Regions from separate parts of the Thauera sp. 63 genome, predicted to be linked through region 1. Evidence: predicted binding sites of a transcription regulator. Region 1 holds the regulator's gene; the other holds the start of a gene.
The links. Region 1 encodes sigma-54, which starts transcription at its own class of promoters, with help from an activator protein. Its sites were predicted from a motif close to TGGCACGCTTNCTGCTNA; they were not measured.

Region 2: the regulator sigma-54 is predicted to act here: its motif matches at 2,754-2,771, upstream of flgB (flagellar basal body rod protein FlgB).

The regions. Positions count from the first base shown of each region.
Region 1 is NZ_AMXC01000011.1:22,030-29,341, forward strand. Features, by position in the region: gene ilvA (threonine ammonia-lyase, biosynthetic) at 1-707, opposite strand, end outside; gene hprK (HPr(Ser) kinase/phosphatase) at 823-1,770, opposite strand; gene ptsN (PTS IIA-like nitrogen regulatory protein PtsN) at 1,739-2,224, opposite strand; gene hpf (ribosome hibernation-promoting factor, HPF/YfiA family) at 2,361-2,684, opposite strand; gene C664_RS11340 (RNA polymerase factor sigma-54) at 2,702-4,162, opposite strand; gene lptB (LPS export ABC transporter ATP-binding protein) at 4,170-4,892, opposite strand; gene recX (recombination regulator RecX) at 4,879-5,328, opposite strand; gene recA (recombinase RecA) at 5,341-6,375, opposite strand; gene C664_RS11360 (CinA family protein) at 6,509-6,994, opposite strand; gene C664_RS11365 (phosphatidylglycerophosphatase A family protein) at 7,014-7,312, opposite strand, start outside.
Region 2 is NZ_AMXC01000029.1:14,306-21,617, reverse strand. Features, by position in the region: gene C664_RS16750 (DNA topoisomerase IV subunit B) at 1-898, opposite strand, end outside; gene C664_RS16745 (flagella synthesis protein FlgN) at 963-1,454, opposite strand; gene flgM (flagellar biosynthesis anti-sigma factor FlgM) at 1,524-1,820, opposite strand; gene flgA (flagellar basal body P-ring formation chaperone FlgA) at 1,922-2,614, opposite strand; gene flgB (flagellar basal body rod protein FlgB) at 2,834-3,241, shown strand; gene flgC (flagellar basal body rod protein FlgC) at 3,253-3,657, shown strand; gene C664_RS16720 (flagellar hook assembly protein FlgD) at 3,697-4,365, shown strand; gene flgE (flagellar hook protein FlgE) at 4,381-5,643, shown strand; gene flgF (flagellar basal-body rod protein FlgF) at 5,687-6,421, shown strand; gene flgG (flagellar basal-body rod protein FlgG) at 6,586-7,312, shown strand, end outside.

The sequences.
Region 1 (7,312 bases):
ACCGCCGCGCCGTCGGCGAAGATGCCGACCTGATCGAGCGCGACACGCTTGCCCGCCGCCAGCGACTGGGTCATCGCATCGGCGTCGACGGCCTCGACGCCGATGATCTTCGTCTCCGGACGCAGGCGCTTGATGTAGGCCGCCACGCCGGCGATCAGGCCGCCACCGCCGACGCAGCAGAACACCGCGTGGATCGGCTTCGGATGCGCGCGCAGGATCTCCATGCCCACCGTGCCCTGGCCGGCGATCACGTCCGGGTCGTCGAAGGGATGGACGAAGGTGAGCTTCTCTGCCTTCTCGAGTTCGAGGGCGTGCGCGTAGGCGTCGGAGTAGGACTCGCCGGCGAGCACGACCTCGCCGCCGCGCGCCTTGACCGCGTCGATCTTGATTGCCGGCGTGGTGCTCGGCATCACGATCACTGCGCGCACACCGAGCTTGGCCGCCGACAAGGCCACGCCCTGGGCGTGGTTGCCGGCGGAGGCGCAGATCACGCCGCGCTTGAGTGCCTGCGGAGACAGCTTGGCCATCTTGTTGTAGGCCCCGCGGATCTTGAAGCTGAACACCGGCTGCATGTCCTCGCGCTTGAGGAAGATGCGGTTGTGCGCGCGCGCGGACAGATTGGTGGCGAGGTCGAGCGGCGTCTCGACGGCAACGTCGTAGACCTGCGCGTTGAGGATGCGCTCGAGATAATCCGTGGGGGTGCTCATGAGGGGGCTCGCGGTGAAGCTGAAGCAGCAAAGGGATCGAGGGTAGCAGCCGATGCGGCGCTGCGGCAAGGCGGGCTGTCACGACGCCGCGCGGCGGAACGCGACGGGGTGCGAGTCAGGCCTTGGGGTCGTGGCCTTCGGCCTGCATCAACCGCATCTGGCGGTCGATGAGTTCCTGCATCGTGTCGACGCCGCGCAACTGCAGGATCGTCGAGCGTACGGCCGCTTCGAGTAGCACGGCGAGGTTGCGTCCCGCGGCGACGGGCAGCACGACCCGCGCCACCTTCACGCCGAGGATGTCCTTGACCTCCTGCTGCAGGGGCAGGCGGGAGGGGTCGCCCGCGCCCGGCTGACGGCGCTCCAGGTGGCAGACCAGGCGCAAGCGCATCTTGCGCCGGCAGGCCGTCTCGCCAAAGATGGTGCGGATGTTGAGGATGCCCAGGCCGCGGACTTCGATGAAGTCCTGCAGCATCGGCGGGCAGCGTCCTTCGAGCACGGTGGGGGCGACGCGCGAGAACTCGACGACGTCGTCCGCCACCAGGCCGTGGCCACGCGAGATCAGCTCCAGCGCGAGTTCCGACTTGCCTGCGCCCGAATCGCCGGTGATCAGCACGCCCACACCGAGCACGTCCATGAAGACGCCGTGCAAGGAGATCTTCTCGGCCAGTTCCCGTGACAGGTAAAGGCGCAGCTGGTCGATCACGCCGGCCGCGGGCTGCGGCGTGGTGAACAGGGCGACGTCGTGGGCCTCGCAGATGCCGTGGATGATGTTCGAGGCAGCACAGCCGTCGGCGATGATGATGGCCGGTGGCCGGGTCGACAGGATCTCGTTGAGGTGATGGGCGACCTTGTCGGTCGTCTGGCGCCGTGCCCAGGCCAGCTCGGCGGCGCCAATGATCTGCAGGCGCGTGGGGTGGATCAGGTTGAGGTGGCCGACGAGGTCGGCCGGCCAGATACGCTCTTCAGCGACGGCCAGCGTGGCGTCGAGACGTCCGCTGACGTGGGTGAGTTCAAGGCGCTCGCGCTGGGCCTCAAACAGCCTCGCGACGCTTGTCTGCCGCATCGGTACCCCAGTCGAGGAACATCTGGTGGATGTGTTCGGCGTCGGGCGCGTTCAGCAGTGCCTCGCGGAAGGCGCGGTCGCTGAACATCTGCGCGAGCTCGGACAGGAGCTGCAGGTGGGTCTCGTTGGCTTGCTCGGGCACCAGCAGCACGAACAGGAGATTCACCGGGCGGCCATCGGGCGCATCGAACTGCACCGGGGCAGCCAGGCGCAGGAAGGCGCCGGCCGCTTCCTTCAGGCCCTTGATGCGGCCATGCGGGATGGCGATGCCCTGGCCGAGGCCTGTGGAGCCCAGCCGTTCTCGAGCGAACAGGCTGTCGAACACCAGAATGCGGGCGATGCCCTGGTTGTTCTCGAAAAGCAGCCCCGCCTGTTCGAAGACACGCTTCTTGCTGCTTGCATCGAGATCGACCACCACATTGGACAGTGGCAGGAGTTGAGGTATCAGGCTCATTCGCAGTGGAGCTTGCGCAGCGCCGTTGCCGCTGGCGCCGCGCTGGGCGATCGGACGGACCGGGATGCGTTGAAGCCGCGTCTTGAAAACGCGCGCATTATACCCACACCCCGGACATAAAACCGCAACCTGGCAATCAGGCTTCCGGCTCCTGATGCTTCAGGGCTTCGTGGTTGTGGTCGGCCATCTTCTGCTTGTATTTCTGCACCTGACGATCGAGCTTGTCAGCCATCGAGTCGATGGCGGCGTACATGTCTGCGTCGTCGCTTTCGACGAAGAGATCCTTGCCGCGCACGTGCAGCGTGACTTCGGCCTTCTGCTTCAGCTTTTCGACGGAGAGGATCACCGCCACGCTGGTGACGTTGTCGAAGTGGCGGATGACGCGGTCAAGCTTGGTGCTCACGTAGTCACGGATGGCCGGGGTGACCTCGACGTGGCGCCCGGTGATGTTGAGATTCATGGTAACTCCTGTTGTTGTCAGATCGATTTGCGCAGACTGACCGGCGGGATATTCAGTGATTCGCGGTACTTCGCGATGGTGCGTCGTGCGACCACGATACCCTGCTGGCCCAAAACTTCTGCAATCCTTGCGTCGGACAGCGGCTTCTTGCTGTCCTCGGCGTCCACCAGTTGACGAATCAGCGCCCGAATCGCCGTGGAAGAGGCCGCTCCGCCAGTGTCGGTGGAGACGTGGCTGCCGAAGAAATACTTGAGTTCGAACACACCGCGCGGCGTCGCCATGTATTTCTGCGTCGTGACGCGCGAAACGGTGGATTCGTGCAGTTCGAGCTGGTCCGCGATCTCCCGGAGAGTGAGTGGCCGCATCGCCACGTCTCCATGATCGAAGAACTGCCGCTGCTGGTCAACGATGGCTTGGGAGACCCGCAGGATGGTGTCGAAACGCTGCTGGACGTTCTTGATCAGCCAGCGTGCTTCCTGTAACTGGCCGGTCAGGCCGCCGCCCTGGCCGCGGTTCTGCTGCAGCAGGCTGGCGTAGAGCCGGTTGACGCGCAGGCGCGGCATCGCGTCCTGGTTGAGGCTGACGGTCCAGCGTCCGCGGATCTTGCGCACGATGACGTCAGGCAGCACGTAGCGCGTCTCGGAGACGGAGTGGCGCGAGCCCGGATGCGGGTCGAGGCTGCAGATCAGAGCGTGGGCAGCGCGCAGCTGGTCGTCGTCGCAACCGGTGTGTTTCTTGAGGCGCGCGAAGTTGCGCTCGGCGAGCAGTTCGAGATGCTGGTCAACGATCTCGAGCGCGAGCATCTGCGTCGGCGTCTCGGGCATCGCTCGCAGCTGCAGCGACAGGCATTCCTGCGGGCTGCGTGCGCCGATGCCGGCAGGGTCGAGGTGCTGTACGTGGCGCAGCGCGATGGAAAGCTCGTCGAGGTCGATGTCGAGCTCGGGTGGCAGCAACTCGAGCAACTCCTCGAGCGGCTGGTGCAGGTAGCCGTCGTCGTCCAGCGCCTCGATGATGAAGCGCACCAGCGCGCGGTCGCGGTCGGAGAGCGGCGACAGCGCGACCTGCTCGTCGAGGTGGTCGCGAAGCGACAGCTCGGCCGCCTGGAACTCCTGGAAGTCGGTGTCGTCGTCATCGTCGCGCTTGGCCTGGGCGCCACTGCCGACGTTGGACCAGTCGATGCCTTCCTCGTTGTCCTCGCGATCGTTCGCCTTTCCTGCTTCGCCGTCGCTGGTGGCCTCGGCGCTGGTTTCGCGTTCGCGCTCGCGCTCACGTTCGGCAGGCGGGGTGCTGGTGGCGAGACCGGGCTGCGGCACGAAGTCGTCGATCTCCTCGCGCTCGAGCATCGGGTTCTCGAGCAGGAAGCGCTCGATCTCCTGGTTCAGCTCGAGCGTGGACAGCTGCAGCAGCTTGATCGACTGCTGCAGCTGAGGCGTCAGCGTGAGGTGCTGCGAGAGCTTGAGCTGGAGGCTGGGTTTCATTCGGGCGCTAGAGGCGGAAATGTTCGCCGAGGTAGACCTGGCGCACCTTCTCGTTGGCGATGATCTCGTCAGGCTGGCCGCTGGCGAGCACGCGACCCTCGCTGATGATATAGGCGCGATCGCAGATGCCAAGCGTCTCGCGCACGTTGTGGTCGGTGATGAGCACGCCGATGCCGCGTTCCTTGAGGAAGCGGATGATCTTCTGGATATCGATCACGGCGATCGGGTCGACGCCGGCGAAAGGCTCGTCGAGCAGGATCAGGCGCGGATCGGTGGCGAGCGCGCGGGCGATCTCGCAGCGGCGGCGTTCGCCACCCGACAGGGAGATCGCGGTGTTGTCGCGCAGGTGGGTGATGCCCAGTTCCTCGAGCAGTTCCTGCAGGCGCTCGTCGATCTGGCGTGACTCCAGCCCCTGCAGTTCGAGCACCGCGCGGATGTTCTCGGCCACCGTGAGCTTGCGGAACACGCTCATTTCCTGCGGCAGGTAGGACAGGCCGAGGCGGGCACGGGCGTGAATCGGCAGGTGGGTGAGATCCTTGCCGTCCAGCCCGATCTGGCCACCGTCGGCACGCACCAGGCCGACGATCATGTAGAAGCAGGTGGTCTTGCCCGCCCCGTTGGGGCCGAGCAGGCCGACGACCTCGCCCGAGCCGACCTCGAAGCCGACGTCGTGCACCACCGTGCGCGCCTTGTAGCGCTTCTGCAGACCGGCGACCTTAAGCAGACTCATCGTAGGGCTCTTTCAGCAGCTTGCGGATCAGGTCGGGCGCAAAGCCGCGGGTTTGCAGGAAGCGCGCCTGCCGGGCCCACTCGCGGGGGTCGGTCGGCGGCTCGCGGAAGCGGCCATGCAGCACGCTGCGGGCACGCTCGATCTCGGACTCGGTACATTCGCCGGCGATGGCCTCGTCGATCAGTTCGCGCTCGATACCGCGACGGGCCAGCTCGTTGCGCAGCCGGCTCGCGCCAAAACGCGCGGCCTTGCCGCGCACGAAGGCTTCCGCGAAGCGGCTGTCGGACTGCAACCCGAGTTCGCCCATGCGTGCGATGACGACCTCGACCTCGTCGGCCTCGCCATGCGCGGCGAGCTTGCGCGCCAGCTCGGCGCGCGAATGATCGCGGCGGGCGAGGTGGCGAAGGGCGCGCTCGCGCAGGCTGGGCTCGGCCATGGCGTCGGGCGCTCAGGCCTCGGCGGCTGCCGCAGCGGGCGTCGCCGGCGGCATTTCAGGCAGACCGACCGCGACGCGGACCCTGTTCTCGATCTCGCGCGCCAGCGCAGGGTTGTTGCGCAGGAACTCGCGCGAGTTGTCCTTGCCCTGGCCGATCTTGTCGCCCTTGTAGGCGTACCAGGCGCCGGACTTGTCGACGATCTTGTGGTCGACGCCGAGATCGATGATCTCGCCTTCGCGCGAGATGCCCTCGCCGTACAGGATGTCGAAGTGCGCTTCCTTGAACGGGGGCGAGACCTTGTTCTTCACCACCTTGACGCGGGTCTCGGACCCGACGACCTCGTCGCCCTTCTTGATCGTGCCGGTGCGGCGGATGTCCATGCGCACCGAGGCGTAGAACTTGAGCGCGTTGCCGCCGGTGGTGGTCTCCGGGCTGCCGAACATCACGCCGATCTTCATGCGGATCTGGTTGATGAAGATGACCAGCGTGTTGGTGCGCTTGATGTTGGCGGTGAGCTTGCGCAGCGCCTGCGACATCAGGCGGGCCTGCAGGCCGGGGAGCTGGTCGCCCATCTCGCCTTCGATTTCGGCCTTGGGCGTCAGTGCGGCGACCGAGTCGACCACGACCACGTCCACGCCGCCCGAGCGCACCAGCATGTCGGCGATCTCGAGCGCCTGTTCGCCGGTGTCGGGCTGGGAGATCAGCAGGTCCTGGATGTTGACGCCGAGCTTCTCGGCATAGCCGACGTCGAGTGCATGTTCGGCGTCGATGAACGCGGCGGTGCCGCCGAGCTTCTGCATCTCGGCGATGACCTGCAGCGTCAGCGTGGTCTTGCCGGATGACTCCGGGCCGTAGATCTCGACCACACGACCGCGCGGCAGGCCGCCGAGGCCGAGTGCGATGTCGAGCCCGAGCGAGCCGGTGGACACGGTCTGGATGTCGCGTTCGACGTTGCCGTCGCCCATGCGCATGATCGAACCCTTGCCGAACTGCTTTTCGATCTGCGAGAGCGCAGCGGCGAGCGCCTTGGCCTTGTTGTCGTCCATGAAAGTCGTTCCTGAGTGATTGGCGAATTATGGCACAGAGCTTGCTGTGATGGTGTCGGGCATCTCTGACGGCGACAGTGTAAGACCTGTAAATGAATACAGCAATGCCGCGGGTCGGCGCCCGCCAGCCGCTTCAGCGAGCGAGTTCGATCACTTCGCTGAGCGCGTGGATCACGGTCTGACGGCGCACGGCCGTGCGATCGCCGGGCAGCTGAAGCGTACGGACCCGTGTCGGCACCCTGCGTTGCGCCCAGGCCACGCACACCATGCCGACGGGTTTCTGCGCGCTGCCGCCGGTCGGGCCGGCGACGCCGGATACCGCGACGGCAAGGTCCGCGGTGCTGCGCGCCAGGGCGCCCTCCGCCATTTCGGCGACCGTGGCCTCGCTCACCGCGCCGTGGCTGTCGAGGGTGTGCGCAGAGACGCCGAGCATGTCGGTCTTGGCCGCATTCGAGTAGGTGACGAAGCCGCGGTCGAACCAGGCCGAACTGCCGCTGGTGGCGGTGACGACCTGTGCGATCCAGCCGCCGGTGCAGGACTCCGCGGTGGCCAGCATCCAGCCGCGCGCGGCCAGCGCCTCGCCGACCGCGACCGAGAGCGCGTCGAGCTCGGTGTCCATGCCTCTCCTCCCCTTCGGATCAGATGCCGAACAGTGTGACCAGTACCGCCAGCGCCAGCAAGGTGTAGCCCGCCGCAACGAGGTCGTCGAACATGACTCCGAAGCCGCCTTTGAAGCTGCGGTCCGCCCAGCGTACCGGCGGCGGCTTGACGATGTCGAAGAAGCGGAACAGCGCCACTGCGATGGCCTGCCACAGCAGCGTCTTGGGGGCGAATGCGAGCACCAGCCAGGTGGCGACCATCTCGTCCCATACGATGCCGCCATGGTCCGGCACGCCCAGTGCCTGTCCGGTCCGTTCGGCGGCGATCACCCCGGCAA
Region 2 (7,312 bases), on a different contig from region 1:
CGCCAGCGCGCAGGCCGGATTCGTGCGTGCCGCCATTCACCGTCGGGATCAGGTTGACGTAGGACTCGCTCGGCACGGCCGACTCGAACCATGCCAGCGCCCACGCCGCGCCTTCGCCGGTGGCGAAAGTCGGGTCGTCCTTGCCGGCGTACTTCTCGGCGGTGAAGATCGGCGCCACCGGCTCGACGTCGCCGGCGAGTTCCTTCAGGTAGCCGGCCAGGCCTTCGGGGTAGGACCAGGCCTTGCTCAGCGCCGGACCGCTGGCCTGCTCGATGTCGAGCCGCACCGCGACACCGGACAGCAGCACCGCTTTCGAGCGCAACAGGCGCTCGAGCTCGTTCATGGGCACGCGCGGCGATTCGAAATACTTGCCGTCCGGCCACACCCGCACCCGGGTGCCGGTCTGGCGGCCACAGTCGCCCTCGATGCGCACCGGGCTGATCGTTTCGCCACCCTCGGAAAAATCGATGCGATGGATCTTGCCCTCGCGCCGGATCTCGACTTCGATGCGGGTGGACAGGGCGTTCGTGACCGACACACCGACGCCGTGCAGGCCGCCCGAGAAGGCGTAGGCCGAATTGCCCTCGCGCTTGTCGAATTTGCCGCCAGCATGCAGCCGGGTATAGGCCAGCACCACCACCGGCACGCCTTCCTCGGGATGCAGGCCGACCGGAATGCCGCGGCCGTCGTCGGCCACGGTGACCGAGCCGTCCAGGTGCAGGGTGACGTGGATCTTCTTTGCAAAGCCGCCGAGCGCTTCATCGGCGGCGTTGTCGATCACTTCCTGGATGATGTGCGCCGGACTGTCGGTGCGGGTGTACATGCCGGGGCGCTCGCGCACCGGCTCAAGTCCTTTCAGGACGCGGAAGGAGGATTCGTCGTACTGTTTGCCTGCCATGCTGCGGGCCCGTTCGATGTCACGAAGGGCGCAAGGATAGCAGAGGAGGCTACTGAATGAATATTCAGGCGCTGCCGAGGATGCGACCGCCGCCGGTGGGCTTGGCCAGGCCATCGGCGTCGTAGAGCTGCGGATGATTGGCGGCGGACAGCAGCACCGTCAGCGCTGCCTGGTTGCCGGCCATGCGTTCGAGGATGAGCTGGCCATTCAGGGCGTTGCGGTCGCGTGCCTGGCGCGCGCGCGATACGACCTCGTCCCAGCGCGCGAGCACGCGCGGCAGGCCGGCGCAGATGCTGCGGATGGAGGCGTCCGAGACGCTGTAGCCGAGCCGGCCGAGCAGGCGCGAGCGCTCGTCGTGCAGGCGCTGGAGTTCGCGGTAGCGCTCGTTCTTCTGGTTGGCGATCGCCACCAGGGCGTCGGTCTCGCCCTTGACGAGCAGGCCTTCCTCGCGGTCGAGGAGGGAGAGGAACTCGCCGAGCTGCATCGACTCCGCCTCGATGAGGAGCGCGAGTCGCTGCTGGTCGGCAGCCGTGGGCGTCGGGGCGGGTTGCTTCATCGGGTCGGGTCGTCCGGTCGGGCGGATGACGGTCAGTGCGCGAGAAGCCGAATACTACTCCGCGATGCCTCAGCCGCGCGACTCGAGCATGTCGCGGACGCTGTTGATCAGCCCGTCGGCGATGCGGCTGGAGTCGATCTTGAAGCGGCCCTCGGCGATGGCCTGGCGAATCTCGTCCACGCGCTTCTGGTCGATCTCGGGCGAACTCGAGATCGCGCTTTCCGCCTTCTTCATCAGCGTGGCCAGCGGGGACAGTTGCACGCTGTCGCTGCCGGACTGCGCTTCCGTCTTCCCGCGCGCGGCCGGCGCACGGGCATCCTGCACGGGCGTGGGAACATAGGCCTTGCCCGTGTTCTCGATTTTCATGATGGTCTCCAGGAACGCATTGACTCGTGTGTGTTCACGACCGCGCTCCGTGAAACTTTAGTGATTTATTTCACGTCCGTGGAAAATTTGCATGACGCCCCTCAGAAGTCGACGCTGACGCTGCCGTCCGACTGGACCAGGCCCTGCACGATCTGACCGTTGCCGAGCCGGATCCTGACCCTTTCGCCGGGCGCGGCGGCGCTCAGCGCCTGGCCTTCGCCCGAGACCGTGAAGCCCGGGCCGCGGGTGAGGATCGGCACGGTCTGTCCGCGTCTCACCGCATCCGGCAGGCGCACGCTGCCCGCCCGCAGCGGCGCGCCGGCAGCCTGGGCAAAGCGCGTGAGGTGGCCCAGTGCCTGCCCGGGCGAGGACAGCACGTTGTCCGGCAGCGCGGTGAGCTCGCCCTCGCGCACCTCGATGTCGCCCTCGCGGATCACCTCTGCCGAACGCAGTGCGCGGGTCGTGACCAGGTAGGGACCGAAGATCTGCACCTGCGCCTGCACGTAAGCGGTCCAGGTGACCGGAGAGTCGCAGCGCACGCCCACCGTGAGCTGGCCCCAGGGACGCGTGCCCGGTGGCAGGAAGGGTTCCAGCGCGGCGCAGGGTGGCAACTGATTGGCGGGATCGAAGGCGCGGACGCTGATCCGTGGCTCGCCGGGCATTCCCTGCACCTGGCGTTCGAGGAAGGTGCGCACGGTGCTTTCCACGGCCTGCGGGGGCTGCTGGCCGATGGCGGGTGAGAGGGGGCTGAGGCCGAGGGTGAGGACAGCAAGGGGGCTGGCGAGATGCTTCATGGTCCCGATTGCAGCATGCCTCACCCGGAGAGGCAAGTTGCCGGCAGCTTTTGCCGCCCGCGCCGACAAGCGGCAGATATGGGCGGTTTTCCGCCGCCTTATCGGCAGAGGAGCGAGGCGGGTCCAGCCTTACCATCGCTGGCATGAAAGCTGCAACTTCCACTGCCATCGAGACCGTTTCCCGTTTGCGGAAGCGGCGTTCATCCGCGAGGTAAGGCGATGAAGACCCTGCTAGACAACCAGATGCGTTTCCACCAGGCCGCGTTCAATCTCCAGGCCTACCGCCAGGAACTGCTCGCCTCGAACATCGCCAACGCCGACACGCCGCATTACAAGGCGCGCGACATCGACTTTCGCAGCGCGCTGCAGAACGCGATCGGGAAGGGGGGGCAGTCGGGTGTCGCGCTCGACACCACGCACCAGGCGCACATCGCCGCCGGCGGTAGCGCGGGCGCCGGCAGCTTCGTCAAGTACCGCAACGAATACCAGTCCGCGGTCGACGGCAACACGGTCAACATGGACGTCGAGCGTGCGGCCTTCGCCGAGAATGCGCTGCGCTACGAGGCGAGCGTCACTTTCATCAGCGGCATGATCCGCTCGATGAACACGGCGCTCACCGGTCAGTAAGGGGTTCCATCATGAGCATGCTCAACGTCTTCCAGATCGCTGGCTCCGCGCTCAACGCGCAGTCGCTGCGACTCAACACCACGGCCTCCAACCTCGCCAACGCCGACAGCGTGACCACGGAAACGGGCGAGCCTTACCGCGCCAAGCAGGTCGTGTTCGCCGCCCGCCAGGTGGCCGGGCCCGCGGCCGTGGGCGTGCAGGTGACGCAGGTCGTCGAGAGCGCTGCGCCGATGCGTCTCGTCTATGAGCCGAACAATCCCGCGGCCAATGCCGAGGGCTACGTCGAGATGCCCAACGTCAACGTTGCCGAAGAGATGGTGAACATGATCTCCGCGTCGCGCTCCTACCAGAACAACGCCGAGATCATGAACACGGCACGGACCTTGCTACAAAGGACATTGCAGATCGGACAGTAAGCGCCGTCCGGCAAACGATGCCGCTAGCAGGAGAAATCCATGACCACCGTGTCGAACAATCAGACAGCGAAGAGCGTGCTGGCCAGCCTGGCCCGCAGCGAACCTGTCCAGAAGGCAGAAGAGGACATGCAGGGCCGGTTCCTGAAGCTGCTGACCACGCAGCTCCAGAACCAGGACCCCATGAACCCGATGGAGAACGCGGAGATGACCTCCCAGCTCGCGCAGATGAGCACGGTGGATGGCATCGAGCGTCTCAACAAGATGGTCCAGTCCTTCTTCGACTCCCAGGCGTCGGCCGAGGGGCTGAATGCGGCGGCGCTGCTCGGGCGCGGCGTGCTGGTGGAAGGCTCGCGCCTGGCGCTGACCGAAGCGGGTGCCATCGGCGGTTTCGAGATCGATACCCCGGCCGACAGCGTGACGCTGTCAGTGCGCGACAGCTCGGGTCTGGTCGTGAAGCAGATGGTGTTCAACGACGTCGATGCGGGCAGCCACAACTTCGTATGGGACGGCACCGCCGAGGATGGCTCGCGTGCGGCCGACGGCATCTACACCCTGTCCCTGTCGGCGACGCTTGGCGAAGAGGCGGTGGGCGGACGGACGCTGCAGTTCGGTCCGGTCACCAGCATCGTCCGTGGTGCCAGCGGCACCGATCTCCAGGTGGGCGACCTCGGCGTGTTCAAGGTCGACGACGTCAAGCAGATTCTCTGATCCGGAGCCCCGATCATGGCATTCCAGCAGGGCCTCAGCGGCCTGAACTCTTCCTCCAAGGCGCTCGACGTCATCTCCAACAACGTCGCCAACGCCAGCACCGTGGGTTTCAAGAACTCCGGCACGGTGTTCGCCGACGCCTACGCGTCTTCGCTCACCGGCGCGGTGTCCAAGGTGCAGATCGGCATCGGCAGCGCGGTGCAGGCCGTGCGCCAGTCCTTCACCCAGGGCAACATCACCACCACCAGCAATCCGCTGGACATGGCGATCAACGGCAATGGCTTCTTCGAGGTCGAGTTGCAGAGCGGTGGTTTCGCACTGACGCGCAACGGCCAGTTCAACATCGACAAGCAGGGCTACATCGTCACCCCGCTCGGCGACCGCCTGATGGGCTATCAGGTCGAGGATCCGATTTCGGGTGACGTCCGTGCGCCTGCCACCGTCACGGCGGATTCGTTCCGCACGATGGTGATTCCGTCCACCGGTGTCGGCGCGGCGGCCACCACCGAAGTCGGTTTGAGCCTGAACCTCAGCGCGGATGTGGAGACGATCGACGGGGCCACGACGCCGCTCGACCCGAATGATCCGGAGACCTATTCCTACTCGACCGCGCTGAAGATCTTCGACTCCCTTGGCAAGGAGCACTCGCTGTCCCTGTACTTCGTCCGTCGCACCGATGTCGTAAACAGCACCTGGGACGTCTACACCGTTCTGGACAACGACACGGCGACGCTACCGGCCACGCCGAACGCGACGCTGAACTTCGACGGTCTTGGAAAGCTCGTGCCGCCGAGTGACTTCGTGCTGACCTCCAATCTCGGGCCGGACGCCGATCCGAGCGTGATCAATGTCGACATGTCGATGATCACCCAGTTCGGCGGCAAGTCCACGCCGCGCGAACTGACCCAGAACGGCTCCGCCCCGGGCGAGATCGCCGGCCTGTCGATCAGTCGCAACGGCACCGTCCAGGCGCGCTACACCAACGGCATCACCAAGGACATCGGCATCGTCAACCTGACGACCGTGCGCAACAACAACGGCCTGTCGCCCATCGGCAACAACTACTGGGTCGAGACGCCGGAATCGGGTGGTTTCGCCCGCGGCGAACCGGGTAACGGGCTCAACGGCGTCATCTCCGCAGGCCAGGTCGAGGAATCCAACGTCGACCTGACCCAGGAGCTGGTGCAGATGATCATCCAGCAGCGCAACTACCAGGCCAACGCGCAATCGATCCGCACGCAGGACCAGATCCTGCAGACGCTGGTCAACCTGCGCTGATGACTGAACAGGCTGCGGGCCGACAGGAAGAGGGGAGTCGAACATGGATCGCCTGATCTACACCGCGATGACCGGTGCCAAGGGCACGATGGACCAGCAGGCGGCGGTGTCGAACAACATCGCCAACGCCGCCTCGACCGGTTTCCGCTCGCAACTGCACAAGCTGCGTGCGGTGGAAATCCAGACCGAAGCCCTGCGCACGCGCTCGTTCGCCGTCGATGCCAGCGTCGCCAACGACTTCACACCGGGGCCGATCCAGTACACCGGTCGGCCCTACGACGTCGCGCTGGAAGGCAAGGGCTGGCTCGCGGTGCAGCGGCCGGACGGCAGTGAGGCCTACACCCGCAACGGCAGCCTGATGCTGAGCCCGGCCGGCATCCTGCAGACCCGCGAGGGGCAGCCGGTGGTCGGCGACGGCGGGCCGATCGCCCTTCCGCCCGACACCGAGATCGTCATCGGCCGCGATGGTTCGGTGTCGTCCATCGACCCGGGCACCGGCGTGGTCAACCTCGTCGCCCAGTTGAAGCTGGTGAACCCGCCCGAGACCGATCTGGTGCGCGGTGACGACGGCCTGTTCCGCCTCGCCAACGGCGCGCCGGCCCCGGCAGACCCCAACGTGCAGGTCGCCGGTGGCTACCTCGAGGGCAGCAACGTCAATGTCGCCGACCAGATGGTGCAGATGATCTCGCTCGCCCGCCAGTTCGAGATGCAGGTGCGCATGATGCAGACCGCGGAGGCCAATGACCGCGCTGCGACCCAGGTGCTGTCGTCGAACTGAACGGCCGCGATCGTCCTCCGCACGATTAGCACGGTTTTTGCGTTGTTTATCTCGGGATGGTCGAGACCGGCAAGGGCCTAGACTGATTCCATGGAAAAGCGGCAATCGCCGCCGCGTGACGGCAAAGCCTGCCGTCACGGCAACGCAGAACAGAGGACTTCATCATGATCCGCTCCCTGTGGACCGCCCGCACCGGGCTGGATGCCCAGCAGACCTCGCTGGACGTGATCTCCAACAACCTGGCCAACGTCTCCACCAACGGCTACAAGCGCCAGCGGGCGGTGTTCGAGGATCTGCTGTACCAGACGATCCGCCAGCCGGGGGCGCAGACCACGCAGCAGACCCAGGTCTCCAGCGGCCTGCAGATCGGTACCGGTGTGCGTCCGGTGGCCACCGAGCGCATCTTCACGCAGGGCAGCCTGCAGCAGACCGGCGGTGCGCTCGACGTCGCCATCCAGGGCAACGGCTTCCTGCAGATCGCGATGCCCGACGGCACCACCGCCTACACCCGCGACGGCGCGCTGCAGCTCGACAACCAGGGCAACGTCGTCACCCCGAGCGGCTATCCGCTGCTCGATGCCATCCAGATCCCGGCCGACGCCAAGTCGATCACCATCGGCAAGGACGGCACCGTGACGGTCACGCTGCCCAATCAGGTCGAGCCCCAGCCGGTCGGCCAGATCCAGGTGGCGACCTTCATCAACCCCGGTGGCCTGCAGAGCGCGGGTGAGAACCTGTTCTACGAAACCGCGTCGAGCGGCGAGGCCACGCCCACCGAAGCAGGCACCAACGGTGCCGGCGTCATCAACCAGGGCTATGTCGAGACCTCTAACGTGAACGTGGCCGAGGAACTGGTCAGCATGATCGTCACGCAGCGCGCCTACGAGCTCA